DNA from 3 places in the Erwinia wuhanensis genome. Region 1 is predicted to be linked to each of the others. Evidence: predicted binding sites of a transcription regulator. Region 1 holds the regulator's gene; each other region holds the start of a gene.
The links. Region 1 encodes PurR, which represses purine synthesis genes. Its sites were predicted from a motif close to CANGCAAACGTTTGCNTG; they were not measured.

Region 1 (10,181 bases):
CCAGCAGGGAAGCGAAGGCGGCCAGCCAGTACCCCTGACGAACCTGGAAAGCGATACGATCGCGGCGGCCCGAGCCGTTGTACTGCGCCACAACCGGCGTGAGCGAAAGCAGCAAACCGTGGCCGAACAGAATGGCGGGCAGCCAGATAGATGTGCCGACCGCAACGGCAGCCATATCCGTTGCGCTGACGTCGCCGGCCATCACCGTATCCACAAAGCCCATAGCGGTTTGCGCAACCTGCGCAAAAATTACCGGAATTGCCAGCGCCAGCAATTGACGCGCCTCGGTCAGATACTTCTGCACATATACACCTGTTTTTTAACTGAAGGGAGAAAGACTATTTGGTATAGTTTTAAGATCAGACAAGAATAGCGAAAAATCCACCGAGGTCATAATTATGTTTACCGGTATTGTGCAGGGCACCGCAGAGGTGTTGGCAATTGAAGAGAAACCGAATTTTCGCACGCATATTGTCCGCCTGCCGGACGAGCTGCTGCCGGGACTGGAGCTGGGCGCTTCCGTATCTCACAATGGCTGTTGCCTGACGGTGACCGGGGTTGACGGCAACCGCGTCAGTTTTGACCTGGTAAAAGAGACGCTGCGTATTACCAACCTGGGGGATTTAAAGCCCGGTGATATTGTTAACGTAGAGCGCGCGGCGAAATTCAGCGATGAAATCGGCGGCCATTTAATGTCCGGTCATATTATGACTACCGCCGAAATCTGCAAAATCCTGACGTCTGAAAATAACCGCGAAATATGGTTTAAGCCGCAGGACAGCGAGCAGATGAAATATATTCTGCATAAAGGCTTTATTGGGATTGACGGCATCAGCCTGACGGTTGGCGAAGTCACCAAAAGCAAATTCTGCGTGCATCTGATCCCGGAAACGCTGGCAAGAACCACGCTGGGCGGCAAGCGGCTGGGCGACAGGGTGAATATTGAAATCGATCCGCACACCCAGGCGATTGTGGAAACCGTTGAGCGCGTGCTGGCGCAGCGTGAAGCAGCGCTGCTGGCGGCGGCCGCTGCGGAAATTCAGCCGGAAGAGTAATAAACAAGGTCGGCTTAGTGGCCGACCTTGTCCGCTAGTGCGGTACGCGCAATCCGCCCTCTTTACCGTGGGTAAAGACCACCTGCCAGAGCTGAATATCCCGCGCGCGGAAAGCGCCCGCACAGGCGTTAAGATAGTAGCTGAACATGCGCTTAAAGCGTTCGCCATATTTATCCGCCAGCTGCGGCCACGCCGCTAAAAAGCGCTGGTGCCAGGCCATCAGCGTCAGATCGTAATCCGCCCCAAAGTTGTGCCAGTCTTCCATCACAAAATGCGGTTCGTGCGCCTCGGCAATATGGCGTACGGAAGGCAGGCAGCCGTTAGGGAAAATATATTTATCGATCCACGGATCGACATTATCGTCCGTTTTGTTCGCACCAATGGTATGCAGCAAAAAGATGCCGTCCGGCTTCAGATTGCGATCGACCACGTTAAAATAAGTGGCGTAATTTTTTGGCCCGACGTGCTCAAACATACCAACGGAAACGATGCGGTCAAACTGCTGATCGAGGTCACGGTAATCCTGTAGCAGGATGGTGACGTCCAGCCCTTCACCACGTTGCTGCGCCAGCTTCTGCTGCTCGGCGGAGATCGTCACGCCTGTCACCTTGACGTTGTAATGCCGCGCCGCATAAGCCGCCAGCCCGCCCCAGCCGCAGCCGATATCAAGCAGCGACATCCCGGGTTCCAGCTGAAGTTTCTCGCAGATCATTTTTAATTTAGCCTGCTGCGCCTGCTCCAGCGTTTCCGCCTCTTTCCAGTAGCCGCAGGAGTATTGCATGTAGGGGTCAAGCATCAGCGTAAAAAGGTCATTACCAAGGTCATAATGCTCTTTGCCGACAATCCAGGCGCGCTTGCGGGATTGCAGATTAGTGAGGCGCGCGGCGGCGATGCGCAGCGTATCTTTAAAATGGCGAGGAAGCTGCTGATCCAGCTTAGCCAGCAGCACGCGGTGAAAAAACATATCCAGCTGCTCGCACTCCCACCAGCCGTCCATATAGCTTTCGCCCAGGCCCAGCGATCCTTCCTGCATCACGCGTTTAAAAAAATCGGGATGGGTCACCTGAATATCCCAGGGACGGGTGCCGTTAATTTCGATATCCGCGTTGCGTAACATTTCCTGGGCGATTCGATACCACTGATTTTCTTCCAGGCTCACTTCTTCTATACACGATGAACTCATAGCTTCTCCATCACCCTTCGTGATTGAAACCTGAGAAAAAGAATCATCAATTTCCACAGGGTTTGAGAAAACGCACGCTTAGCCGTGCGCCTGATATCCGGCGTTACAGAGGATTGAACTGAAACCTACAGAATGAGGGTGACGCCTGCCACAAAAGAGAACACCCGGACAACCCTGTCAGGAATCAAAAAAATGATACAAAGTTGTTATGAATTATTGCCTGAAATTGAGTATATGCTCACCTCAGGCAATATTCAACGCCTTATCGTTAGGACGCTAACTAAATAGATTCAGCCAGTTAACGACGGCTCTGAGCGTGGGTCAGGGGAGCGTTGGCTAACGTCGTCCTTTGTAAAATATAGCCAATAATTGTCAAAAACACAGTACTGAGCATGACCAGCGACGTGGTGGCGAGCGGGTTAGCAATAAAACCGGAAACAATCATGCTGGCGACGAAGCAGAGACCAAGCTGCAGCGTGTTTTGCAGCGCGGCTGCTTTACCGCTGGCCTGCGGAAAAGGCAGCAGCGCATTCGCCACCACAATCGGATAGATAGCGCCGTTGGCCAGCGCCATACCGCAAAACGGCAGCAGCAGCGCCCAGGTCGAAGGCGTTTCCACCTGTGCGGCGATGAAAAACGCGCCCACGCTGAGGGCATACAGCGTCAGCAGCCAGGGCAGCAGCGAAGCGCCTTCGGTCTGCTTCAGCAGTGCCCGACAGCCGTAGCCGCCGGCGAGAAAGGCCAGCGTCTGCGGCACGTAGCTAAGGCCGATATCGCCCGGCGACATGCCCAGTTCGGCCAGAATAAATGGCGAACCGGTCAGCCAGGCGAAAAAGCTGGCGGAGCAGGCGGCGTAAATCAGCACGTTGCCGCTCCAGATCGGCGACTTCAGCAGCGTGAAGAAACCCACTTTCGCCTCTTCCTTATGCTCTTTTGGAGCAGGCGTCGACAGAAAAAGCGTGGCGACCAGCAGGATCAGGGCCAGCAGCAGCAGCGCCAGGAAAATCGACCGCCAGGCAAAGTGGTTCAGCAGCCAGGCACCCAGCAGCGGGGCCAGCGCCGGCGACAGCGCCACCAGCGGCATAATAGTGGCAAACACGCGGTTGGCCTGCGCGCCGGAATAGCGATCGATCACCAGCGCCTGCCAGCTGACGGCGGCGGCGCAAATGCCTACCGCCTGTAAAAAGCGCAGCGTCAGCAGCATGGTGGTGGATTCCGCCCACCACATTGCGCCGCAGCTGACGGCAAACAGCCCCAGCCCCATCAACAGCACCGGCTTGCGGCCAATGCGGTCGGAAAGCGGCCCCCAGAACAGCTGCGCGCTGGCAAACCCGGCCAGGAACAGGCTGAGGCTGGCGCTGATGACGCCCGCTTCGGTTTGCAAATCCTGCTGCATCGCCGTAAAGGCGGGCAGATACATATCGGTGGCAAGAAAACCCGCAACGCTGAGCAGCGCGAGGTAAAGTAAAAATCCTTTCGACGGCATGAGATTTTGCTCTTTTTTATCAGGTGAATAGCGGACGGCAGTGTAAAAGAGTGCGATAGCGGTTGTGAAACGGTAATATTTGCGTCTTGCGTTCAAAAATTTTGCAGGAAGAATATGTGGTCAGAACACTCGCTTGAGGTGATTGATGCGGTCGCCCGAACCGGCAGCTTTACCGCCGCAGCGGCGGAGCTGCATCGCGTTCCGTCCGCCATCAGCTATACCGTGCGCCAGCTGGAAGAGTGGCTGGCGGTGCCGCTGTTCGAGCGGCGTCACCGGGACGTGGTCTTAACGGCGGCGGGCGAGGTCTTTATTCAGGAAGGGCGGAGTGTTATCAAAAAAATGCTTGCCACGCGACGCCAGTGTCAGCAGGTCGCCAACGGCTGGCGCGGCCAGCTGAATATTGCCGTCGATCGCATTGTTAAAACCGCGCGTACGCGCCAGCTGGTGGTGGATTTTTACCGACATTTTCCCGATATGGAACTGCATCTTTCACCGGAGGTATTCAACGGCGTATGGGATGCGCTGGCCGACGGCCGGGTTGACGTGGCGATAGGCGCGACGCAGGCCATTCCGGTCGGCGGACGCTTCGCCTTTCGCAATATGGGAATGCTCAACTGGCGCTGCGTGGTGAAGGCGGATCATCCGCTTGCGCAACACCGGGAGAAGGTTAGCGAGGAGGCGATCCGGGAGTGGCCTTCGCTGGTGCTGGAAGATACCTCGCGCGCGCTGCCGAAAAGAACCACCTGGACGCTGGATAATCAGCGACGGCTGGTCGCGCCGGACTGGGAGAGCGCGTTTGATTGCCTGCTGGCCGGGCTGTGTGTCGGCATGGTGCCGGGGCATCTTGCGCAACCGCTGCTGCAAAACGGCTCGCTGTGCGAACTGAGGCTGGATCCGCCTTTTCCGGATAGCCCCTGCTGCGTCAGCTGGTCGGAACAGCAGGCGTCGCCAGCGCTGCGCTGGCTGCTGGATTATTTAGGCGAAACGGAAACGCTGAACAGCGAATGGCTGCGGGAGGCGTAAAAGACGGGCGGCGGATGGCCGCCCGTGCGCTTAGCGACGGTAGTCGAGGAAAGGGCCGTCCGCTACGGAGCGACGTTCAATCAGCGTCGGATGCACTTCAATCGTCTGCGGCTCTTCGCGTTTGCTGGTAATACGATCGAGCAGCATATTGAAGGCCGTTGCGCCCAGACGCTCTTTCGGCTGGTGGACGGTGGTCAGCGCGGGGGTAAAGTAGCGCGAGTTGCGCACGTTATCATACCCGATCACCGAAATATCCTGCGGTACGCGCAGGCCCATCTCGTCTGCGGCGCAAATCGCGCCCATCGCCATCACGTCGCCGCCGCAGAATACCGCGGTAGGACGCTGTTTTTGCGCCAGCAGCTGCTGCATGGCGCGATAGCCCGATTCCGGCTCAAAATCGCCCTGAACCAGCCACTCTTCGCGCAGCGTAATCCCCGCTTCGTTCAGCGCCTTGAGGAAGCCGGCATGACGACCGCCGCCGGTATTGCGCTCCATATGGCCCGGGATCACGCCGATATCGCGGTGGCCGCGATCGATCAGATAGCGGCCTGCCAGATAACCGCCTTCAAAAGCGTTATCGAGAATAGTGTCGGTAAAATCGCCGCGCGACTCGCCCCAGTCCATGACGACCATCGGGATGTTGCGGTGATCTTCCAGCATCTTAATCAGCTCATCCGGGTACTCGGCGCACATGACCAGCAGGCCATCGACGCGTTTTTGCGCCATCATCGACAGATAGGCCTGCTGCTTTTCCAGTTCGTTATGCGCGTTGCCCAAAATCAGCGTATAGCCTTTGGCAAAACAGCTGTGTTCAACCGCCTCAATAATTTCGGCGAAATAGGGCGCCTCGCTGGAGGTCGCCAGCAGGCCAATGGTTTTGGTGTTATTGACCTTCAGGCTGCGGGCCACGGCGCTGGGCGAATAGTGCAGCGCTTTGATCGCTGCCCAGACGGCTTCCCGCGTGTCTTCAGCGACAAAGCGGGTTTTATTAATGACGTGGGACACCGTGGTGGTTGAGACACCGGCGCGTTTGGCCACATCTTTTATGGTTGCCATGGAAAAAGACTCCTGCGCTGTTCAGTAAGTCACTGAAAAGCGGTTTGTTAAACGATTGCCTGGAATGATGATAATCCTGATATAAGTTGCGCATAATTTGTTGCGGAATGGTTATAACAGGAGGGAGTTCAGGGTGGCGAAACAGACTTGAGCAGAACATCATGTCGGCTAAATGCCTGTTGCGCAACAAACCGTGGATTCTAACAAGAGCAGGCGCAGAACACGAGGGTTTTAGGGCAACAGGCGAAAATTTTGCGCAAATAAGAGTAAACCGGCCCGGATCGTTTGCGCGATCCGGGCCTCCAGCCTACTGAGTGGGCTAGCGGATAGTTTTCGGCGTCATGACGCGGCGAGCGCCGACGTAGTGCTGCTCCCAGTAATCTTCGCTGAGCATACTCACCTGGATATCCTTGCCGGTACGCGGCGACTGGATAAACTTGCCGTTGCCCAGGTAAACGCCAACGTGATCCGCCGAGGCGCGGCCGTTGATGCTGAAAAATACCAGATCGCCTTTTTCCAGCTCGTTGCGCTTGATCGAAGCCGCATCCCGCAGATGGTACATTTCGTTAGCGGTGCGAGGGATCTTAAACTTCACCAGATCTTTATAGGCATACCAGACCAGACCGCTACAGTCGAAACCGGTCTTGGGCGAGGTGCCGCCCCAGAGATAGGGCTTGCCCAGCTGGTTCATCAGCTTGCTCATCGCCGTTTCGCGGGCTTTCTGATAGCGGGCGCGATGCGCTTTGCTGAGCTTAAGCGGGGCCGAGGCCGAGCCGCTGGTTAAGGCTTCCGTCTCTTCGTTGCGCAAGCGATGACGACCATAGCGTTTCTTGGGCGGCAGCGCAGCGGCGACGGTCTGCGTTTTTTTGCGCAGCTTAAACTTTTTAGCAAGGGGCGAACGGCTTTTGGTTGGGCTGGCTTCTTTTACTTTACGTGTAGAGGTTTTCACCGGGCGGCGCTTGCGGCGATCGTCTTCACGAGCAGGCGTGGCGCTGTCTGCTTTGTGGTGGTCCGCTTTAACGGCAGCGTGTGGCGATGCGTGCGCCACAGACATAAACAGCTGGGCAAAGGCCAGCATCAGCAACGTGATGAGTAAACGCATCTTTACCATTAACAGTTTGTGCTCCCGCCAGTGGCAAGAGCATGGCTAAATAAGGAGATCTGCGCCTGGGCAGTCAGTCAGGACGATTCTAATCGAACTCTTTACTAAAAAGTAAGGCCTTTTTTGTTTCAATCGTCGCAAAGCGGTAAAAGCTGTAAAATTTAGCCTGTTCAAACATTTATCTGCGCAAATTTGCCGCTGATATTTACAGTTAACGCAGCGCCGCCGGACCGAAAATGGTATTTTAACATTTTGTTTTCCGACCGTAGCGTCAGTGGGCGACTGAAAATGACATTTTCATCACGCTCGCAGACTCGCTACACTATACAGACACGAAGTAGCCGATTGAGGAAGGCATTTATGAGCACCATTGAGAAGATTGAGCGCCAGATCGCAGAAAACCCGATTCTGCTGTATATGAAAGGTTCCCCAAAACTGCCAAGCTGCGGCTTTTCCGCGCAGGCCGTACAGGCGCTGTCCGCCTGCGGCGAGCGTTTCGCCTATGTCGATATCCTGCAGAATCCGGAAATTCGTGCTGAGCTGCCTAAATACGCCAACTGGCCGACTTTTCCACAGCTGTGGGTAGACGGCGAGCTGGTCGGCGGCTGCGACATCATTATTCAGATGTTTCAGGCGGGCGAACTGCAGCAGCTGATCAAAGAGACGGCGCAGAAATATCCTTCCGACGCGGCAGAATAAAACGTTGCGCTAAGCGAAGAGACTATCGGACAGGCCTGACAATGCGTCAGGCCTGTTTTTTTTAGTCGAGGTTCGCCGTTTCCGCCAGCGGCCAGCCGCCCAGACGTTTCCAGCGATTAACCAGCTCACAGAACAGATCGGCCGTCTGCACGGTATCATACAGCGCGGAATGCGCCTGCGAACTGTCGAAAGGCATTCCGGCGGCCGTACAGGCTTTCGCCAGCACCGTTTGCCCCAGCACCAGGCCGCTCAGCGCGGCGGTATCAAAGGTGACAAACGGGTGGAAAGGATTACGCTTCAGCCCGGCTCTTTCCGCCGCGGCATTCATAAAATTCAGATCGAAAGTGGCGTTATGAGCCACCATGACGGCACGATTGCAGCCCTGATCTTTGATACCTTTGCGCACGGCTTTAAAGATGGCGTGCAGCGCTTCGTACTCGCTGACCGCGCCGCGCAGCGGATTGGCAGGATCGATGCCGTTAAAGGCCAGCGCTTCGGGTTGCAGAACAGACCCTTCGAACGGCTCAACGTGAAAATGGAGCGTTTCGTCTTTCTCCAGCCAGCCATCGTCGTTCATTTTCAGCGTGACGGCGGCCACTTCCAGTAAGGCGTTGGTTTTGGCGTCGAAACCGGCGGTTTCAACATCGATCACTACCGGATAAAAACCGCGAAAACGGCTGCTGAGGGCGTTAAGTTCGTTCGATTCGGACATCAGGATCTCACAGGCGAAAATTGAGCGCGTATTATGGCAAATTTCGGCATGGGTTGCAGCAGGGGAAGGGGAAAGAAGGGTGCCGGGAAGGCACCCCGACGCGTTACGCGCCCAGGCCGTGGCCCGCGTGTTTGTTTTCGATCAGTTCGATTTTATAGCCGTCCGGATCTTCCACAAAGGCGATAATGGTGGTGCCGCCTTTAACCGGGCCGGCTTCACGAGTTACGTTGCCGCCTTCGTTGCGGATACGGTCGCAGGTAGCCGCCACGTCGTCCACGCCCAGCGCGATATGGCCGTAGGCATCGCCCAGGTCATATTTATCCACGCCCCAGTTATAGGTCAGCTCAATCACCGCGCCTTCGCTCTCTTCGGTATAGCCTACGAAAGCCAGCGTGTATTTATATTCGGTGTTTTCACTGGTGCGCAGCAGGCGCATGCCCAGAACTTTAGTATAGAAATCAACGGAGCGTTGCAGATCGCCAACGCGCAGCATGGTGTGAAGTAAGCGCATAACATCCTCTTTGAACAAACGTTATCATCCGATAACAAGCATAGCCTGAATTCCTGCCGTTACGGGAACCAGCAGGCATTCCCGGCGGTAAAACGTCCTTCAGGTCGTTTTACCCGCGTGAGAGAATAGCAGCTATAGCCTGGCGGAAACCAGGAAATGCGTGCTTTCTCGCGCCGTCAGACGTCGGACGGCGATAAAACCCGCAGGCGCTTACAGGAACGGATAGTCCGTGTAGCCTTCTGCGCCGCCGCCGTAAAAGAGTTCCGGGCGTTGCTCGTTCAGCGGCGCGTTCTGCCGCAGGCGCTCGACCAGATCCGGATTGGCTATGTAGTCGCGGCCAAAGGCTACGGCGTCGATCAGGCCTTGTTCAATCAGCGCTTCCGCTTTCTCAGCGCTGTAGCCGCCTGCGCCCACAATCACGCCGGGATAAGCGGCGCGGATCGCCTCGCGGAAGGCATCGCTGTAAGGCTTGCCGCCCGCCCAGTCCGGTTCTGAAATATGCAGATAGGCCAGATTGCGCTTCGCCAGCTCGCCGATGTAGTAAAGCGCGGCGGCTTCCTGATCTTCGCCGTTATCCAGACCGTTAAACGGCCCGAGCGGCGAAATACGAATGCCGATCCGGTCGGCGCGCCAGCCGTCAATGGCCGCATCCACCACTTCCAGCGCAAAGCGCGTGCGATTTTCCACGCTGCCGCCGTAGGCATCCGTGCGCTGGTTAGACGCGGGCGAAATAAACTGATGCATCAGGTAACCATGCGCGGAATGCAGCTCCACCAGGTCAAAATCCGCTTCGCGCGCGTTGATCGTGGCCTGACGGAAATCGTTGATCACGTCGTCGATCTCATCCAGACGCAGCTCGCGCGGCGTGGAGGTCGCTTCACGGATCGTCCGGCCCTGGTCATCGCGCAGAGAGGTGCGGGTTTCGGCATTAATGGCGGAAGCCGAAACGGGCGCTTTACCTTCCGGTTGCAGGCTGCTGTGGGAGATGCGTCCGGTATGCCAAAGCTGTACCGAACTGTGGCCGCCTTCCTGATGGATACCGGCATTAATCGCTTTCCACGCGGCGATCTGCTCGGCGGTATGCAGGCCTGGCGCGCCGGCGTAGCCTTTTGCCTGGAAGGAGATCTGCGTGGCTTCGGTGATGACCAGTCCGGCGCTGGCGCGCTGGCGATAGTATTCACCCATCAGCGGCGTAGGAATATCGCCCGGTTCGATGCTGCGCAGGCGCGTCAGCGGCGCCATAAAGATGCGGTTGGGCACCACAATCGCGCCAAGTTTTAAAGGGGTAAAAAGTTTTTTCAGCTGCATTTATCGCTCCTGGGAAACCGGCTGCCAACCGCCGATACGGCGGTGG
Region 2 (10,181 bases), on a different contig from region 1:
GCACGTCGCCGTAGGAGAAACCGCCGCAGGCCACCAGCGTCTGAAAATCCGCCAGATCGCGACGGCCAGCCAGCAGATCGCTCATATGCACGTCGACCGCATCAAACCCGGCGCGATGGAAAGCCGCCGCCATCTCGACGTGGGAGTTAACGCCCTGCTCGCGCAATACGGCCACTTTTGGCCGCGCGCCCGTTGCGATATAAGGCGCCGCGATGTCTTCTTCCGGCCGGAAGGTCAGCTTCACGTTCAGGCCCGGATCGAGATCGTTTTTCTTCGCTTCATGTTCCTGATCGGCGCACGCCGGATTGTCGCGCAGGCGCTGCATCTGCCAGGTGGTTTCTGCCCACCAGGTACGCAGAGTGCTGCGGCTTTCGCTGTAGACTGCCGAATTGCCGGAGGTGATCACAAAACGATCGCCAGGCAGCGCGCGGCCCAGCATGTGCACGCAGTCCGCCAGTCCCTGAGCGGCAAAAACCTGCTCTACGTATTCACGATCGGCCGCCGCAATCTGAATGACGGCGCCCAGCTCTTCGTTAAACAGCGCGGCCAGCGCATCGCTGCCCAGCGCGGCGATATCCGCCTCAACGCCGCAGTGGCCGGTAAAGGCCATTTCCGCCAGCGTCACCAGCAGGCCGCCGTCGGAGCGGTCGTGATAGGCCAGCAGCTTCTCTTCCGCCACCAGCGTCTGCATGGCCGTGAAGAAGCCCGCCAGCCGCTGCGCATCGCGCACGTCGGCAGGCTTGTCGCCCAGCTGACGATACACCTGCGACAGCGCCGTCGCGCCCAGCGCATTCACGCCCTGGCCAAGGTCGATCAGCAGCAGCGCATTGTCATGGTTGGCGGTTTGCAGCTGCGGCGTCACGGTGCGGCGCACGTCTTCCACGCGGGCAAAAGCGGTGATCACCAGCGAAAGCGGCGACGTCATTTCGCGCTGCTCGGTGCCCTGCTGCCAGCGGGTTTTCATCGACATGGAGTCTTTGCCGACCGGGATAGTGATGCCCAGCGCCGGACAAAGCTCCTCGCCTACCGCTTTAACGGCTTCATAAAGCCCGGCGTCTTCGCCTGGATGGCCTGCCGCCGCCATCCAGTTAGCGGAAAGCTTGATGCGCTTTAACGAACCAATCTGCGTGGCGGCGATATTGGTAAGCGCCTCGCCTACCGCCAGGCGGCCGGAAGCGGCAAAATCCAGCAGGGCTACCGGCGCGCGCTCGCCCAGCGCCATCGCCTCGCCGTAATAGCTGTCGAGGCTGGCGGTGGTCACGGCGCAGTTGGCGACCGGGATCTGCCACGGCCCCACCATCTGATCGCGCGCAACCATGCCGGTAACGGTACGGTCGCCGATGGTGATCAGGAAGGTTTTTTCCGCCACGCTCGGTAAATGCAGCACGCGTTTAACGGCATCGGCAACGGTAATGCCTTCCCGCGCCAGCGGCTCGCCTTTGGCTTTCAGCGTGACGGCTTCACGGGTCATCTTCGGCGTTTTGCCCAGCAGCACGTCCAGCGGCATATCGATCGGCTTGTTATCGAAATGGCTGTCGCTCAGCGACAGGTGCATCTCTTCCGTGGCTTCGCCGATAACGGCGTAAGGCGCGCGCTCACGCTGGCAAAGCGCAGCGAACTGCGCCAGTTTGTCCGGCGACACGGCCAGCACGTAACGCTCCTGCGACTCGTTACACCAGACTTCCAGCGGGCTCATGCCCGGCTCATCGCTGAGGATATCGCGCAGGTTGAAGCGGCCGCCGCGTTCGCCGTCGCTGACCAGCTCCGGCATGGCGTTAGACAGACCGCCCGCGCCCACGTCGTGGATAAACAGGATCGGGTTCTCTTCGCCCAGCTGCCAGCAGCGGTCGATCACTTCCTGACAGCGGCGCTCCATCTCCGGGTTGTCGCGCTGTACCGAGGCAAAGTCGAGATCCGCATCCGACTGGCCGGAAGCCATGGAAGAGGCTGCACCGCCGCCCAGGCCGATATTCATCGCCGGGCCGCCCAGCACGATCAGCTTCGCGCCCACCGTGATTTCGCCTTTCTGCACGTGATCGGCGCGAATATTACCGATGCCGCCGGCCAGCATAATCGGCTTATGGTAGCCGCGCAGCTCGACACCGTTGTGGCTGTTAACTTCTTCTTCATAGGTACGGAAGTAGCCGGTCAGCGCCGGACGGCCGAACTCGTTGTTAAACGCCGCGCCGCCCAACGGGCCTTCAGTCATGATATCCAGCGCGGTAACGATGCGGTCAGGCTTGCCGAAATCCTCTTCCCACGGCTGTTCAAAACCGGGAATGCGCAGGTTGGAGACGGAGAAACCCACCAGGCCCGCTTTGGGCTTCGCGCCGCGTCCGGTTGCGCCTTCATCGCGGATTTCACCGCCGGAACCGGTTGCCGCACCGGGCCACGGCGAAATCGCCGTCGGGTGGTTGTGGGTTTCCACCTTCATCAGGATATGCGCCTCTTCCTGATGGAAATCGTAGCGGCTTTCCGCATCGGCATAGAAGCGGCCAACCTGCGAGCCTTCCATCACCGCCGCGTTATCTTTATAGGCGGACAGCACGTGATCCGGCGTTTTCTCAAAGGTGTTTTTGATCATTTTGAACAGCGATTTTGGCTGCTGTTCGCCGTCGATGATCCAGTCGGCGTTAAAGATTTTATGACGACAGTGCTCTGAGTTCGCCTGGGCGAACATATACAGCTCAATGTCGTTCGGGTTGCGCCCGAGTTTTTCAAAAGCCTGCTGCAGATAGTCGATTTCGTCTTCCGCCAGCGCCAGGCCCAGCCTGCGGTTGGCCAGCTCCAGCGCCGTACGGCCTTCGCCCAGCACGTCCACGCTGGTGAGCGGAGCCGGTTGATGATGCGCGAACAGCTGCGCGGCCTGAGACAGATCGCCAAGCACCACTTCCATCATGCGGTCATGCAGCAGCGCGCCCAGCTGCGTCCACTGCGCTTCGGTCAGCTGCGGCGCTTTAATATAGAAAGCCAGCCCGCGCTCCAGGCGCTTCACCTGCGGCAGATCGCAGTTGTGGGCGATATCGGTCGCCTTGGAAGACCACGGGGAAATCGTTCCCGGACGAGGCGTCACCAGCAGCAGGCGACCTTCGGGGGTATGTTCGGCGAGAGAAGGACCATATTTCAGCAGGCGCTGTAAACGGGCTTTTTCAGCCTCGTCAAGCGGCGCGCTGACATCGGCGAAATGGACGTACTCGGCGTAAATGTCACTCACCGGCAGGTGAGCGTCCTGAAAGCGGGCCAGCAGTTTGTTAATACGAAATGCCGACAGAGCGGGCGAACCACGCAGAATTTCCATCATTAAAGATCTCTCGTCAGAGCGCCAGGCGACGCTTCTTTGGGCGCAACAGGGGAAAACGGGCGCCATTATAAAGAATCCCCACCTGTTACGAAACCGTTTGCGCAGAATTAATCGGCACAGGGAATTGCCTGAAAAGCGCACAATTCTGCACAAATCTGGTTGCGCCGCCGCAGGGAGTTGCGCAAAATGCCCCACGCTCAGGGACCATTAAAGACCACAAATACTGCCGTTACAGACAGAATCCTGAGAGAAATCGAGAGATAACCATTTGAAACGCCTGAAAATTAATTATCTGTTCATCGGGCTGGTGACGGTACTGCTCGCGCTTGCGCTGTGGCCGTCGATCCCGTGGCACAGCAGCGGGCTGGACCGAACGGAACAGATAAAAGCACGGGGAGTATTGCGCGTCAGCACGCTCAATTCGCCCCTGACTTACTACACAGTGAATAAAGCACCGGCCGGTATGGATTACGAGTTGGCGAAACGCTTTGCCGATTATCTGGGCGTAAAGCTGCAAATCACGGTGCGTCAAAACCTCAGCGAGCTGTTTGACGACCTGGAAGAGGATAAAGCGGACGTGCTGGCGGCGGGGCTAATCTACAACAGCGATCGCCTGTCGCGCTTTCGCACCGGCCCGACCTACTATTCCGTTTCCCAGCAGCTGGTTTACCGGATGGGCAAGCCGCGTCCGCCGAATCTGGGCGCGCTGAAGGGTCGCCTGACGGTTGCGTCCGATTCCGCGTTCGCTTCGACGCTGCGCGATATCCGGCAAAATCAGTATCCCGATCTGGACTGGGCCATCTCTACCGATCAGAGCCCGAATGCCCTGCTGGAAGCGGTGGCGGACGGCAAGCTCGACTATACGGTGGGCGATTCGGTGTCGATCGCGCTGCTACAGCGGATCCATCCGCAGCTGGCGGTGGCTTTCGATATCACGGATGAAGAGCCGGTGACCTGGTATATGGCGCGCGACGAAGATGACAGCCTGTATGCGGCGATGCTGGACTACTTTAACCAGATGGCGGAAGAAGGCGCGATGGCGCGGCTGGATGAGAAGTATCTGGGCCACGTCGGCACCTTCGACTATGTCGATACCCGCACTTTTCTGCGCGCCATCGACAGTATGTTGCCTGCTATCCGCCCGCTGTTTCAAAAATACGCCAGCGAGATCGACTGGCGGCTGCTGGCGGCTATTTCCTGGCAGGAGTCGCACTGGAACCCGCAGGCCACCTCGCCTACCGGCGTGCGCGGTATGATGATGCTGACCCGCAATACGGCGGACAGCGTCAACGTCAGCGACAGAACCGATCCGGAACAGAGCATTCGCGGCGGCAGCGCGTATCTGGTGAAAATGATGGAGAAGGTGCCGCCGACCATCCCGGAAGATGAGCGCATCTGGTTCGCGCTGGCGGCGTATAACATGGGCTACGCGCATATGCTGGACGCGCGCAGGCTGACCGAAAAGCAAAAAGGCAATCCGGACAGCTGGGCCGACGTCAAGCAGCGGCTGCCGATGCTGAGCCAGAAACGCTATTACAGCCAGACCACCTACGGCTACGCGCGCGGCCAGGAAGCCTACAACTATGTGGAGAACATCCGCATTTACCAGCTGAGCCTGGTGGGCTATTTACAGGATCAGGAAAGGAAGCTGGCGCAGCAGGCGGCAATGGAAGCGCAGCTGGGTAAAGGCTATCCGGCCGTGGAGCCGCAGGTGGCGATGAACTGAATGTGGGCGCGGCGAACGGCGGGGAAGTAAAAACACCCTGAGCGCGGCACGGGCGACATTTTATGCGTCTTTAAGCCAGGCCACGTTCTCTGCTCTTTTCTGTAAAAGGGCGCTGTTATCCAGCGCCCTTGTTTATTCTCCTTTTAGCAGCTCCGCGCGCAGCCTGTCGCGCAGCGCCTTTTTCTCCGCCCGACGATGGCGGAAGAAATCGCTTAGCATAGCCGCGCACTCTGCCGCCAGCACGCCCTGCTCCACGCTGACCTGATGATTCATGCCCGCATGGCCTAAGATATCCAGCAACGACCCCGCCGCGCCGGTTTTCTCATCCCGCGCGCCAAACACCAGCCGCCCCACTCTGCCGTGCACCATCGCGCCCGCACACATCACGCACGGCTCCAGCGTTACGTACAGCGTGGTGTCCAGCAACCGATAGTTTTCCAGCACCTTGCCGCCCTGCCGCAGCGCCATAATCTCCGCATGTGCGGTCGGATCGTGATAGCCGATAGGCCGGTTCCAGCCTTCGCCGATAACGGTATCGCCCTGCACCAGCACGGCGCCGACGGGCACTTCGCCTTCTTCCCAGGCACGGCGCGCCAGCGTTAAAGCATGGCGCATCCATTTTTCATCAATTTGGGTATCGCTCACCTGAGCCTCCAGCAAAAAATCGCGGGGCAGTATACCCGTTTACTCCAGCTGTTGCAGTTCGCCCTGCGGCGTCACCCGCCAGCGATGCTGGCAGAAGAAAAGCAGCGGGTTATCCTGTTTGCTGTCGCTGTAGCCACTGTAAAGCTGTAAAGGCGTGCCGATACGTTTTTCCAGCTGCGCCACCTTTTCATGTCCCAGGCAGCGCATTGTCAGCACTCGTCCACCGTAGCCGCGTGACATCTGGCTGGCGATCGTTTTTACCTTCGGCAGAAAAGCAGAGTCAAAATAGACCAGATCCACCAGCGACTGCGGCGAGCCGGTAATCAGCCAGACGTCAGCGTCAGCGCTGTTCAGGTAGTCGGTCAGCCGCTGCTGCACCACCGGGAAAGCGGTGACCCGTTGCCGAAACCACTGCGCAAAGGCTTTTTCGCGCACCAGCAGCTTCTTTTCGCTGTGGCCGAACGTAATCGCCCACAACAGCAGACTCATCGGCCAGCGCGAAGCGCGCCCCTTGAGAAGCAGGCCGGCGCCGATCACGGGCAGCAAAGGCGCCACCAGCAACAGGTTGAGCGGCTGACGCCATAGCAAATAGCGCATAAAAGTGCCGAACATATCCTGCTGATGCAGCGTGCCGTCGAGATCGAAAAATACCACACGTCGTTCCTGACCAGTTATCAAACCTTTCTCCTCGGGGAAAACCCACAAACCAGGCGCGTTTCGCGCCGTCATAACGCTGTTAATAATAGTGGACGCTGAGACAGCAATGTCAAAACTGCGCGCGGTGCGGGTAAATCCGCTTCAGCGCATACTCGCCTGTAATGCCGCGCGTAAGAAGCCGCCGTGTTCGGCAAGCAGCGTAGCGGCTTTTGTTGCGTCAACGCCGCTCAACACCATCAGGATAGCGGTTTTTACTTCATATGCCGTTTGCCGAAGCGCCCGTTCCGCCTCTTCCCGCTCGCAGCCCGTCGCCTGGCAAACCATCCGGCAGGCGCGATCGACCAGTTTGACGTTGGTCGCCTGCATATCCACCATCAGGTTCTGATAGACCTTGCCGATTTTCACCATCGCGCCGGTGGAGATCATATTCAGCACCAGCTTCTGCGCCGTTCCCGATTTTAGCCGCGTCGATCCGGTGAGCGCCTCTGGCCCCACGACCGGCGAAATGGCGATGGCCGCTTCATGCGCGATGGGCGAGTCCGGGTTACAGGAGATTGCTGCGGTGCGGCAGCCGGACTGGCGGGCGAAACGCAATGCACCAATGACATAAGGCGTGCGTCCGGAAGCAGCCAGGCCGACCACCATATCCTGCGGCGTCAGCTTCAGCGCCTGCAAATCGCTGACGCCCAGCTGTTCATCATCCTCGGCGCCTTCGACCGCTTTCAGCAGCGCGCCCGGCCCGCCCGCGATTACCCCTACCACCAGCCCATGCGGCACGCCGAAGGTCGGTGGACATTCGGAAGCGTCCAGCACGCCGAGCCGCCCGCTGGTACCCGCGCCCATATAGATAAGCCTGCCGCCTTCCTGTAACGAAGCGGCCGCCGCGTCTACCGCCTGCGCCACCTGCGGCAGCGTCCTGCGCACCGCTGCTGCAACGGTAGCGTCCTGATCGTTAAATTTCGTTACCATCTCCAGCGTGGAGAGACTGTCGAGGTCCATTGTGTCTGCATTACGTGTTTCTGAAATCAGTGCGCCAAGATCCATGCTATCCTCACAAATGAATTTTTAATTCTGTATTCGGCTTAATTACTGAATATTATATTCATAACCGTTTTCCGAAGGGTCTTTTTTACTAAGCTGGCCGCCTTTTATAAGGGTAGCTGACGTGCTGAAGCGTGTTCAGACCGTTTTAAGGAGGAGCCGATGAGCTCACTATTACGTATTCGCCAACTCTATCCCACGCTGGCGCTGAACGAGCGACGCCTCGCTGACTTTTTACTGTCGCAGCCGGATAAGGCGCGGCATCTCAGTTCGCAAAGGCTGGCGGAAGAAGCGGGCGTCAGCCAGTCCAGCGTGGTGAAGTTTGCGCAGAAGCTGGGCTACAAGGGATTTCCGGCACTGAAGCTGGCGCTGAGCGAATCGCTGGCGAAAAAAGACGCTATTACCGTGCATAACCTGATCTTAAGCGACGATCCGTTAAAAGTCGTGGGCGAGAAGCTGCTGGCGGAAAAACAGTCCGCTATCCGCGCCACGCTGGATATCAACAGCGAGGAAAAGCTAACGGAAACGTTGCAGCTGTTAAAGGAAGCGAATCGCATTGTGCTGGTAGGTATCGGCGCATCGGGGCTGGTGGCGAAAGATTTTTCGTGGAAGCTGATGAAGATTGGTATTCACGCCGTGGCCGAGCAGGATATGCATGCGCTATTGGCCAGCGTGCAGGCGTTAAATCCGGGCGATGTGCTGCTGGCAATTTCCTATACCGGCGAACGCCGCGAAATCAACCTTGCCGCTCAGGAAGCGCGGCGTGCCGGGGCCAGCGTGCTGGCCTTCACCGGCTTTACGCCGAACACGCTGCAACAGTGCGCCACGCATTGCCTTTATACGGTGGCCGAAGAGCAAACCACCAGCAGCGCGGCAATCTCTTCGACCTCCGCCCAGCTGACGCTGACCGACCTGCTGTTTATGGCGCTGGTGCAGCACGATCCCGAACGCGCTTCCAGCCATATCCGCCACAGCGAGGCGCTGGTGAAGAAGCTGGTTTAGTTTTGATTGATGAAATCATCTAACGGGCTGTTTCGTCATAAAGCGATTTAGTATACTTTACCGTTTCTGAGCCTCATCTGTTCCGGATGTAAGATTATGAAAGCAGGAAGTTTCGAAAGGATTATCGATGAGGCGTTTTTGGAGAAAAACGTCAGTTCAGACGTTGTTGTTGCAGGAAATGGCGGCGACGCCAGGCCTGTAAGGCATATTGTTTTGGGCGTTGACGGCAGTTTTTTACGTCATGCTTTCATTACTATGCAGTCAATTATTGAAGCATCGCGCAATGAAGTCTTTAGCTTTCATTTGATCACTGATGAAAATGTCAGCCATCTTACGGAGAAATTTAATACGCTGCTGGCCGCTACTTTTCATACGCTGACGGTGCATAAGATAGCTTCTACCCTCTTTGCAGACTTTCCAACCACTCAGCTTTTTACTAAAGCCACCTATTATCGACTTCTGGCCCCTCACTTTTTAAAAGACGTGGATCTGCTCCTATATCTTGATGCCGATATTGTTTGCCTTAACGCTTTTGAAACGTTATGGCATTTTGCTCAGGACAAGCAGCAGCCCGCGTTTGTGGTGTTGGAAGACGAAAGTTTGCGCGCAGAACTGGCAAAAAACGTGACGCTGACAAGCGATCGCTACTTTAATGCGGGCGTGATGTTAATTAATGTGCCGCGCTGGCGAGAAGAGCGAATTTCACTCCAGACATTCGCTGTACTGAGTGAAAAAGGTGCAACGTTACAATATCTGGATCAGGATGCGTTGAATATTGTACTGGAGAATCGGTTTGCTACGGTGGACAGCAAGTATAATACCATTTTCAAGCCTGGCCATGGCTCCGAAGATTATACAGCGCTGCCGCCTCCAGAAACTGTTTTTCTGCATTATGCCGGTGCCGATAAACCCTGGCAGCAATGGAATAAACAGGCAGTTTGCAGCTATTACTCTGCTATTTACAGACGTTCAGTCTGGGCCGATCGCGCCTACGATTTGCCGAAGAACGATCGGCAAGCCAAAAAAATGTATAAATTAATGTTCAGAGAGAAAAAGTTTCTGAAGGGATTAAAATGGTACATTACCTATTATCTGTTTCGTTATTTAAAATGAGCATCTGACATGAATTTGATAAGAAGCCAGCATAAGTTGATTTATAACACCTGCTTTTTGGCCTTAGCCGTAGCGCTTACTTCCGATCTTTTTCTTCAGGGTTTACCGGAGAAGCTGTTTTATCTTGTCAGCTATGTCGGAATTATTTTTACCGTACATCACGCATGGCTTAACCGCAGGCTGCCAGTCGAAAACCATGCTTTATTAGCCTTTATGATCGCGCTTGTTTTGATGGCGGCCGCCCGTATTATCTGGGGAGCCTGTTTTAAACATACAGACTGGAAAGATATTCACGACAACTATGTCGTAGGCGGTAAACGTTTTTTGCTGGCGGCTTTTATCTTATTTTGGTTTTATAAAGCCCGTGATCAACTAAATAAAACTTCCCTGACCGTCGCTATCGCCTTGATCCTTGCAGGACTTATTTATACTTTATGGTTTGCTTTTCAGGCACATGCTAATAATGACCCTCGTATTAAGCTGACTGCGGATGCGGCCACTACAGCCTCTTACCTTACCGTTTTCGTTTCCCTGACGTGTTTGTATCTGGCGTTTCAGCGGTTTAAAAGCAGTGCTTTTTCTATATTGCTCTTTTTCACTATTTTGGGCGTTAACGTTACGCTGGTGATCCTTACCGAGACGCGATCGGCTGTGCTTTATGCGCCCGTGATGTACGTATTATTCTTTATAATGAAC
Region 3 (10,181 bases), 650 kb from region 1:
TATCCGGCCATTATTAAACCACGCCTGATGGCGGGCAGCCTGGGCGTAATAAAATTTTCTTCGGAAGAAGAGCTGGTGCGCGCTTTCGAAAAAAGCATTGCCGATGTCAAAAGCATCAATGGCGAAGCCAATGCCGACGAAAGTTTATTTATTGTCGAAGAATTTATCGCATATGAGTTTGAAGTCAGTGTGGAAGTCCTGAATACCCCTGATTTTAGCCGTGTTATTGGCGTGACGGATAAATACCTTGGCGCGCCGCCGCATTTCGTTGAACTGGGGCATGTAGTACCTTCCCGATTTACCTCCCATCGCGATCTTATTGAACTTGCTGAAAGAACCTGTCGTACGTTAGGGATTAAATACGGTATTGCTCATTTCGAAGCCAAAGTCAGCGCTAAGGGCGAGATTAAAATTATTGAAGTAGCCGCCAGGACGGGCGGTGATAGCATCATGAGTCTGGTTGAAAAGGTTTATGGCTATAACCCTTATCAGCTGCATGTCTCATCCTATATTAATCCTGAAATGGTTTTCGCTTCCCGCCTCGACTCCGCCAAAGGCATTGCCGCTATTGCTTTTATGAAAGCGGAAACGGGGAGGCTTACGCAGATAAACGTGCCTGCCTCGTTGCCTGAAGAAATCCTGCATCTCAATGTCATGGCCGTACAGGGCCAACAGATTTTTCCGCTGGACTCGTGGCGTAACCGGGAAGGTATTATCGAATTTTTCTGGCCGGGCGAAACGCAAAGTGAAACGCTGTTTACCCGACATCTTGAAATGGCAAAAACGCTTTCAGCGCAAACTTTTATAACGGAATCTGTGTAACAGAGTAAAGGAGTCGTTTTGGGCGCTTTTAATTTTCATAAATTCATCATTAGCAGAGGACTGGGCGCCCTTTGCGATCAGTTTCTGATGTTCGCCGTTCCTTTGGCTATCCTTAAATCAACCGGTTCGACCAGCCTGTCTGCTTTATCATTTGTTATCGAGTGGATACCCCGAGTGCTGTTTTTTCCGATTGCCGGAAGTTTACTGCAGGGGAAAAACTTCAAAAAAATATTTTTGTCGTTAGATGTCTTCAGATGCGCAGCCCTGGCGGCTGCTTTTTTACTGGTTAACATCACCGGCATATTTGCCACGCTGACCACGCTGATGGCCATCATGTCTCTGTGTTACGTCCTGAATTTTGTCTCGATCGAGTCCATTATACCGGCCAATGTTCCACGTGAAGAGTATGCCAGAGTGCATTCCAGGATACAGACGGTAGAGCAATTTTCACAGATCCTTGGGCCAGCCATCGCCATTGTTATTTATAGCCACGCACACGTAAATGGCATTCTTTTGATCTCGGCCGCGCTGTTTTTGCTGTCGGCCGCGAACCTTTTAACATTATTTATTGCCTCGCCTGAATCCGCAGGAGTGACTAAGGTCAAAGATATCCTGCGCTCTAATCGCGAAGCCTTTGTTTATCTTTTCGAAGACAAGAAAATTATTTATCTGTGCACTATGACATGGATTGTCAATATCATTTATGGCGTGGTTTTAGCTATCTCTCCGGCCGTTATCCTTAAGCATTTTAAGCTGGAGTCGGGAGCGTTAGGCCTGATGCAAAGCGTTGCGGCTTTAGCGTCAGTGCTGCTTTTTTACCTTATTCCTCGGTTGACGCTTCGCTTCAGCGTGACGCTGATTGGGCAACTTTCACTGTTAATCATATTAGCGAGCGGCCTGTTTCTTGGACTGGCAGGTAATTATTATGCTTACGTGGCGCTTTATGCGCTTCTGAGCGCCTTTGACGGAGGCTTCAGCGTTTATATCAGAATTATGCGTAGCACGATTATTCCTGCTGCAATTTTGTCCAGGGTAATCGGCGTGGTCGGCATGTTGAATTTGCTTTCTATTCCAGTAGGCGGCCTCGCCGTAAGCCTGCTCTCTGAAAAGACCACGCTGCAGAACATCATTCTACTGGCCTTTGCGCTCTCGTTTGTACTGACCATAGTCCTGCTTTTTGTTGGTCGACTAAAGTTTGGCTATAAAAAATATTTCCCTCAGGTGCCAAAAGAGGCGAGCTGATATTTTGCCATCGCTGATGCTCGCGTTCTGCAAGGGGGAAGGTTTAGCTCTCTTCGCGACATTCTGGATACTGCTGCATGGCGGATTATGAAAAGACTGGCGCAACTTCTGTTGTAACTTTAAACAGTGACAGTGCTTTTTTACTATCTGTTTCGTCGATTTCTTTTAAAGGCGAAATCGATGATTTTTTGCTGCGGTAAAAAGCGTTAGTTAACTGTCGTTGAGCTGCTTTTCGCTGATTTTAACGCATTATCCTCGTTATATTCCGTGTGCTTCTGGTCGGAACGCTTAGTAAGCGAGCGGAAATTTTAAGCACAAACTGCCTGTGTATTGGGCGGCAAAAAGCTTTGAGACTGGCTACTCTGTGCTGGCGGGGCGTCGCCAGGTTTACGCCGACCCGGCAAAAGCAGTACATTGTATTGAAAGAAAATTAAAAGCCTGACCGCGCTGGGATCCGCCGGTCGGGTTTATCCTGCAACGAGGAGAATAGAATGGCGGTTACACAAACAGCCCAGGCATGCGATCTGGTGATTTTTGGTGCCAAAGGCGACCTTGCACGCCGGAAACTGTTGCCTTCCCTGTACCAGCTGGAAAAAGCCGGACAAATCCATGAAGAGTCACGCATTATTGGCGTGGGCCGCGCGGAATGGGATAAAGCGGCTTATACCAAAGTCGTTCGTGAAGCGCTGGAAACCTTTATGAAGGAAACCATCGACGAGGCGCTTTGGGATAAGCTGAGCAGCCGACTCGACTTCTGTAATCTGGACGTTAATGACGCGGCCCACTTTACCAAACTGGGCAAAATGCTTGACCAGAAAAAGCGCGTCACCATCAACTACTTTGCTATGCCGCCGGGAACGTTCGGCGCTATCTGTAAAGGTCTGGGCACCGCTAAACTGAACGCGCAGCCTGCACGCGTCGTGATGGAGAAGCCGCTGGGCACCTCGCTGGAAACCTCGCGCGAGATCAACGATCAGGTGGGCGAATACTTCGAAGAGAACCAGGTTTTCCGTATCGACCATTATTTGGGAAAAGAGACGGTACTGAACCTGCTGGCGCTGCGCTTCGCCAACTCGCTGTTTGCCTCTAACTGGGATAACCGCACCATCGATCACGTGCAGATTACCGTGGCGGAAGAGGTGGGTATCGAAGGACGCTGGGGTTACTTCGATAAAGCGGGCCAGATGCGCGATATGATCCAGAACCACCTGTTACAGGTTCTGACCATGATTGCGATGTCGCCGCCGGCCGATCTGACCGCTGACCGTATCCGCGATGAAAAAGTCAAAGTGCTGCGCTCGCTGCGCCGTATCGACCACACTAACGTGCGCGATAAAACCGTGCGCGGACAGTACACCTCCGGCTTTGTGCAGGGCAAAAAAGTCCCTGGCTATCTTGAGGAAGAAGACGCCAACAAATCCAGCAATACCGAAACCTTCGTCTCTATTCGTGTCGATATCGACGACTGGCGCTGGGCTGGCGTGCCGTTCTACCTGCGTACCGGCAAGCGTCTGCCGACCAAGTGTTCGGAAGTCGTGGTTTATTTTAAAAACCCGGCGCTGAATCTGTTTAAAGATTCCTGGCAGGAACTGCCGCAGAACAAGCTGACCATTCGTCTGCAGCCGGATGAAGGGGTGGATATCCAGATCCTGAATAAAGTACCGGGGCTGGATCACAAGCACAATCTGCAAACCACCAAACTGGATCTAAGCTTCTCGGAAACCTTTAACCAGTCGCACCTGGCCGACGCCTACGAGCGTCTGCTGCTGGAGACGATGCGCGGCATCCAGGCGCTGTTTGTACGTCGCGACGAGGTGGAAGAGGCCTGGAAGTGGGTCGATTCCATCATGGAAGCCTGGGCGGCCGATAACGAAGCGCCTAAACCGTATCAGGCCGGGACCTGGGGGCCGGTTGCCTCAGTCGCGATGATTACCCGCGACGGCCGTTCCTGGAACGAGTTCGAATAAAACGCTCGACTAACCCGCTTCGGCGGGTTTTTTTACGCCTGGCGTCGGCCTGTAAAAAATTGAACCGCAGTTTCAAAAATATCTTTGGCGCATGGACGCACCCGCTCATAATCCTGTATGGTAGCAGACGATCACTTTTCGGACGCCGCGCGCGTCGTTTTTGCCCGCCTTATTGAAGCAGGCAGGCCTGACAGGAGAAGCAGGACGATGAGTAACTGGGAAACAAGCGCTGAAAAAATTCTTACCACCGGGCCGGTCGTACCGGTCATCGTAGTCAACAAGCTGGAACATGCGGTGCCGATGGCGAAAGCGCTGGTCGCGGGCGGGGTGAAAGTGCTTGAGGTAACCTTGAGAACGGCCTGCGCAATGGATGCGATAAAAGCGATGATCGCAGAAGTGCCTGAAGCCATCGTCGGCGCGGGCACGGTGCTGAACGTGCAGCAGCTGCGGGAAGTGACCCAGGCGGGCGCGAAATTTGTTATCAGTCCCGGCATCACCGAGCCGCTGCTACAGGCTGCCGTGGAAGGGCCAATCCCGCTAATTCCGGGGATCAGTACCGTATCTGAGCTGATGGCCGGCATGGATCACGGCCTGCGCGAGTTTAAATTTTTCCCGGCGGAAGCCAACGGCGGCGTGAAAGCGCTCCAGGCCATCAGCGGACCTTTCCCACAGGTTCGCTTCTGTCCGACCGGCGGCATCTCTCCGGCCAACTACCGGGACTATCTGGCGCTGAAAAGCGTGCTGTGCATCGGCGGTTCGTGGCTGGTGCCGGCGGATGCGCTGGAAGCAGGGGATTACGATCGCATTACGCAGCTGGCTAAAGAGGCGGTAGCAGGCGCGCGCTAATGCCGTTCAGAGCGTAAAACTAAAAAAGGATGGCTGGCGGCCATCCTTTTTGCTGAGGCGGGTACAGCGCCGGCCGCCAGCTTTACAGAGGCGGGAGCGCATCAGCCGCTGATTTTACGCTAACGATGCAGAAGCGCGCACAGCGTCAACCGCTGACTTTTACGCCAGCAGCGCAGAAGCGGGGCAGCATCAGCCGCAGATTTTACGCTAATTATGCAGTAGCGCGCACGGCGTCAACCGCTGACTTTTACGCCAGCGGCGCAGGCGACAGCACGCTGCACGGCCTCATCAATATCGTCACCGGTTGCCAGCGCAACGCCCATGCGACGTTTGCCCTGAACTTCCGGCTTGCCGAACAGACGAAGCTGCAAGCCCGCGCCAAGTACCGTATCCAGATTGGCGAACTGCACGTTATCGCTGCTCAGTTCCGGCAGGATCACCGCCGAGGCCGCCGGGCCATACTGGCGGATGCCGCCAACGGGCAGGCCAAGAAAAGCGCGGACATGCAGCGCAAATTCCGAAAGATCCTGAGAAATCAGCGTTACCATGCCGGTGTCGTGCGGGCGAGGGGAAACCTCGCTAAACACCACTTCATCCCCGCAAACGAACAGCTCCACGCCAAACAGCCCGTGCCCGCCCAGTGCGATAACCACTTTCTCGGCAATCTGCTGCGCGCGCTGTAAAGCCAGCTCGCTCATCTGCTGCGGCTGCCAGGATTCGCGGTAGTCGCCATCTTCCTGGCGGTGGCCAATCGGCGCACAGAAGTGGATCCCATCGGCAGCGCTGACGGTCAGCAGCGTGATCTCAAAATCGAACTTCACTACGCCTTCCACTATCACCCGGCCTGCACCGGCGCGTCCGCCCTGTTGGGCATATTCCCATGCGGCAGCAAGCCCTGCGGCCTCGCGGATAAAACTTTGCCCCTTGCCGGAAGAGCTCATGACCGGCTTCACGATGCAGGGAAAGCCAATTTCCTGCGCGGCCTGATTAAAGTCCGCCACGTTGTCGGCAAAGCGATAAGAAGAGGTCGGCAGCGCCAGCTCTTCTGCAGCCAGGCGGCGGATACCTTCGCGGTTCATGGTCAGACGAGCGGCGCGAGCCGTCGGCACCACGCGCTGCCCCTGTTTTTCCAGCTCAATCAGCATATCGGTAGCGATGGCTTCGATTTCCGGCACGATATAGTCCGGACGCTCCTGCGCCACCAGCGCTTTCAGCGCCTCGCCATCCAGCATATTGATTACGTGACTGCGATGGGCGACATGCATCGCCGGTGCATCGGCATAGCGATCCACCGCAATGACTTCAACGCCCAGACGCTGACATTCCAGCGCCACTTCTTTACCCAGCTCGCCAGAGCCAAGCAGCATTACACGCGTTGCCGCAGGACGCAGCGCAGTACCAAGAGTTGTCATAAATCTCTACCTGATTAGAGGAAAAAATGCGGGCGCAGTATAAACGAAAACGATTGCGTCTTCATCCGATTTCCGGGCTTGAGAAAAATTCCCGGCCTGATATACTGTATAAAAATACAGTTAAACGAGGTGGGCACTATGGCTGTTGAAATCAAATATGTTGTCGTCAGAAAAGGTGAGGAAAAGATGACTTTCGCCAGTAAGAAAGAAGCCGACGCTTATGACAAAATGCTGGATATGGCCGAAGTGTTCTGCGACTGGCTGAGCGCTGCGCCATTGGATATGGATGAAAATCAGCGCGAGGCGTTGGGGATGTTCCTGTCGGAAAACAAAGATGCCGTGCAGCATATCCTGCGTACCAGCAAAATGCCGGAAGCGGAGTCCTCCCGTCCCGTTGCGTCAGTCGCCGCGTTAACCGCTGAGGATGCCGATGCCGATGCCGATGCCGATGCCGATGCGGAAGAGAAGAAGCCCAAAGCGGGGCGCATTAAAGCAGCGTGAGGCGGTCTCGTCTGTAGTGTGTGACGTTGTGGCTTGTTTACCAGCCCTGTCGCTACCAGATGCCCTGATAAGAGGGCGTTATCAGTAGCAGCCTGTCCTCGGACAGGCTTTTTATCTTTCTGTTTAGCGTTTACAGACCACAGCTTTTCAGGTTCAGGCGATTGTCGCCTGCGCACAGCAGCGTTTCAGCGCGTGCATGGCTTCTTTCGCCGCATCGGAAGGCGAGCGCTGTTTAATCTCATCATTAAAGACTTCCAGCCCAACCGGCCCGCTGTAGCCTTCCGCTTCCAGATAGTCCAGCAGCGTATAGAGCGGGAAGTTGCCCTGGCCCGGCAACAGCCGATGGTGCCTTGCCGTTTCCACCAGTTCGCTGCCGGAAGGCAGCGTGGCTAAATCGGAAAGCTGTACCAGGAAAATTTTGTCCATCGGGATGCCGTTTAAGTCGGCCACGGTTCGGTTGCGTACAAAAATATGGAAGGCATCCACGACCAGGCCCAGATTAGGCTCGTTAATACGCTGTACCAGCTGCCAGGCGGCGGCCGTAGTATTGATATGGGTGCTCCATGCCATCGCCTCAAAGGCGACCCGCAGCCCACGCTTTCCCGCTTCCTGCGCCAGCCAGCGAATATCCTCTTCTTCACGCCCGGCGATACACTCTTTTTGTGTAGAGGCTGGCGTCAGCAGGGTGGTGGCGCCCAGCGCCGCCGCTGTCTCCATCATTTTCAGCGCGTCGCGGCGTTTTTCCTCGCGCTGATCGTCCGGTGCGCCGTCAAAATCCAGCAGCACCTGGTAATCCGTCAGGGCAAGCCGCTGTTCCTCAAGCAGGCTGGCTACAGCCTGAGGCGTACCTTCAGCCGAGTCCACATCCTGCCGCCACAATTCCAGCTGGCTGAAGCCAGCCTGAGCGGCGGCGATAATTTTCTCTTCCGTTGTGCCGCTCAGTAAAACCGTATTAATAAAAAGTGGATTATGTTGAAAACGCATCCTGTTCCCCTTAAAGCTCAATAGCAAAAAAATGGACAGAGAGCCGGTAAACGGTCCGACCTTTTGACTCTCGCCTGCTGACAAGTATAGCGACCTGTGCCGATTCGCCAGCCTCATCAGCGCGCTAAAGGTTTTCCAGGCTTTGCCTGACTTGACGCTTCCTGACGTTAGCCGCTCTATGCTGGTTTTTTTACAATAAGGAGAGCATATGACTAACTGGCTGCAACAAATTCAAACCGTGTTAGGGAAAGGCAAGGGCGGCGGCGAGGGCCTGAGTAAAATGCTGGCGCCGGGCGCTTTAGGCGGCCTGGCCGGGCTGCTGATCGCCAATAAATCTTCCCGTAACCTGCTGAGCAAATACGGTAAAAACGCGCTGATTATTGGCGGCAGCGCGGCGGCGGGCGCGCTGCTCTGGAACAAGTACAAGCAGCGCGTCAGCGAAACGCATCGTGAAGAGCCGCAGTTTGGGCAGCAGGCCACCGCAGTGGGCAGACGCGCGGAGCGGCTGGTGCAGGCGCTGGTGTTTGCGGCAAAAAGCGACGGGCATATTGACGGCGAAGAACGTAAGGCCATCAATGAGCATATTCATCAGGCGGGGCTGGGCGCGGAAGGCGAGCAGCTGTTGCAGCGCGCTATCGATATGCCGCTGGATCCTAAAATGCTGGCGCAGGATGTGAAAAACGAAGAGGAAGCGCTGGAACTCTACTTCCTCAGTAATCTGGTCATTGATGTCGATCACTTTATGGAGCGCAGCTATCTGCAGGCGCTGGGCGACGAGCTGAAAATTCCGCAGGACGTCCGCGAGAGCATGGCGAAAGATATCCAGCAGGAGAAGCAAAAGCTGGTCGCCTGACTCTTTCCGGGCGCCTTACCCGGCCCGGAAAGCTTTTTTAACGTTGTTTATCAACTCTTGTCAACGCGCTGCGCTTGGCAATCACCGCCGTAGCTGCCACCCTTACTCTGTATAACTGATTCAGCGGGGCAGCAAATGATAAAACCACCAGTCGCTAAAAAAATACCTTACGAGATGAGCGCGCACGGCGAGACGCGCATAGACAATTACTATTGGCTGCGTGACGACAAGCGTGAAGATACGGCCGTGCTGGACTACCTGCATGCGGAAAACGACTACGGGCAGGCCGTAATGCAGACGCAGCAGGCGCTGCAGGAAAAATTACTGAAAGAGATGGTCGATCGCGTGCCGCAGCGCGACAGTTCCGTTCCCTACGTCAAAAACGGCTATCGCTACCAGCGACGCTATGATGAGGGCAACGAATATGCCGTCTACACCCGCCAGCCGGAAGAAACCGCCACGCCGGAAGAGTGGGAGGTGCTCGTTGACGGCAACCAGCGCGCCGCCCACAGCGAATTTTATACGCTGGGCGGCCTCGGCATCAGCCCAAACAATGAAGTGATGGCGTTGGCGGAGGATTTTCTGTCACGCCGTCAGTACGGCATCCGCTTCCGCAACCTTAAAACCGGCAACTGGTATCCGGAGGTGTTGGATCACGTCTCTTCCAGCTTCGTCTGGGCCAGCGACAGCCGCACTTTTTACTATGTGCTGAAGGATAAACAGACGCTGCTGCCCTGGCAGGTATGGCGTCACCGGCTGGGCACCCCACAGCGGGATGACGAACTGGTCTATGAAGAGCAGGATGAGACTTTTTACGTCAGCCTGCATAAAACGATGTCCGAGCACTTTATTCTGATTGTGCTCAATAGCACCACTACCAGCGAAATCCGGCTGCTGGACGCCGAATTTGCCGATGCACAGCCGCAAATATTCTGCCCTCGCCGTAAGGATCACGAATACAGCCTGGATCATTACGATCACCATTTTTACGTGCGATCCAACCGCGAAGGCAAAAATTTCGGCCTGTATCTCACCGATCATGTGAAAGAGGAAAAATGGCAAACGCTGATTGCGCCGCGCGATCACGTTATGCTGGAGGATTTTGCGCTGTTTCGCGACTGGCTGGTGGTGGAAGAGCGTCAGCGCGGCCTGACCAGCCTGCGGCAGATTAACTGGCAGAGCGGAGAAGATTACGGTATCGCTTTTGACGATCCGGCCTATGTCACCTGGCTTTCCGTCAATCCCACGGCGAATACCAGCAAGCTGCGCTATGGCTACTCCTCAATGACCACGCCGGATACGCTGTTCGAGCTGGATATGGACAGCGGCGAGCGGAAAATCCTCAAGCAGACGGAAGTTAAGGGTTTTGACGCCAACGACTACCGCAGCGAACATCACTGGATCAAGGCCCGTGACGGCGTGGAAGTGCCCGTTTCGCTGGTCTATCATCGACAGCACTATCGACCTGGTAAAAGCCCGATGCTGGTTTACGGCTATGGCTCTTACGGCAGCTGTATGGATGCGGACTTCAGCTCCAGCCGCCTGAGCCTGTTG

Region 2: purL (phosphoribosylformylglycinamidine synthase) is a predicted target of PurR. The motif match lies at 3,388-3,405, and genes of this name have one in related genera.
Region 3: purT (formate-dependent phosphoribosylglycinamide formyltransferase) is a predicted target of PurR. The motif match lies at 6,332-6,349, and genes of this name have one in related genera.

What each region holds. Positions count from the first base shown of each region.
Region 1 is NZ_JAUJUH010000001.1:769,088-779,268, reverse strand. It holds gene QZH36_RS03530 (MATE family efflux transporter) at 1-304, opposite strand, end outside; gene QZH36_RS03525 (riboflavin synthase subunit alpha) at 399-1,055, shown strand; gene cfa (cyclopropane fatty acyl phospholipid synthase) at 1,090-2,238, opposite strand; gene punC (purine nucleoside transporter PunC) at 2,537-3,724, opposite strand; gene punR (DNA-binding transcriptional activator PunR) at 3,839-4,747, shown strand; gene purR (HTH-type transcriptional repressor PurR) at 4,778-5,803, opposite strand; gene QZH36_RS03500 (C40 family peptidase) at 6,123-6,905, opposite strand; gene QZH36_RS03495 (Grx4 family monothiol glutaredoxin) at 7,266-7,604, shown strand; gene rnt (ribonuclease T) at 7,666-8,316, opposite strand; gene gloA (lactoylglutathione lyase) at 8,420-8,827, opposite strand; gene QZH36_RS03480 (alkene reductase) at 9,038-10,135, opposite strand.
Region 2 is NZ_JAUJUH010000008.1:164,828-175,008, forward strand. It holds gene purL (phosphoribosylformylglycinamidine synthase) at 1-3,301, opposite strand, end outside; gene mltF (membrane-bound lytic murein transglycosylase MltF) at 3,570-5,027, shown strand; gene tadA (tRNA adenosine(34) deaminase TadA) at 5,160-5,672, opposite strand; gene yfhb (phosphatidylglycerophosphatase C) at 5,712-6,350, opposite strand; gene murQ (N-acetylmuramic acid 6-phosphate etherase) at 6,471-7,373, opposite strand; gene QZH36_RS18335 (MurR/RpiR family transcriptional regulator) at 7,533-8,372, shown strand; gene QZH36_RS18340 (glycosyltransferase family 8 protein) at 8,469-9,485, shown strand; gene QZH36_RS18345 (O-antigen ligase family protein) at 9,495-10,181, shown strand, end outside.
Region 3 is NZ_JAUJUH010000001.1:120,666-130,846, forward strand. It holds gene QZH36_RS00530 (ATP-grasp domain-containing protein) at 1-822, shown strand, start outside; gene QZH36_RS00535 (MFS transporter) at 841-2,064, shown strand; gene zwf (glucose-6-phosphate dehydrogenase) at 2,556-4,031, shown strand; gene QZH36_RS00545 (bifunctional 4-hydroxy-2-oxoglutarate aldolase/2-dehydro-3-deoxy-phosphogluconate aldolase) at 4,239-4,877, shown strand; gene purT (formate-dependent phosphoribosylglycinamide formyltransferase) at 5,111-6,289, opposite strand; gene QZH36_RS00555 (YebG family protein) at 6,428-6,790, shown strand; gene QZH36_RS00560 (sugar phosphate isomerase/epimerase family protein) at 6,944-7,774, opposite strand; gene QZH36_RS00565 (tellurite resistance TerB family protein) at 7,983-8,627, shown strand; gene QZH36_RS00570 (prolyl oligopeptidase family serine peptidase) at 8,766-10,181, shown strand, end outside.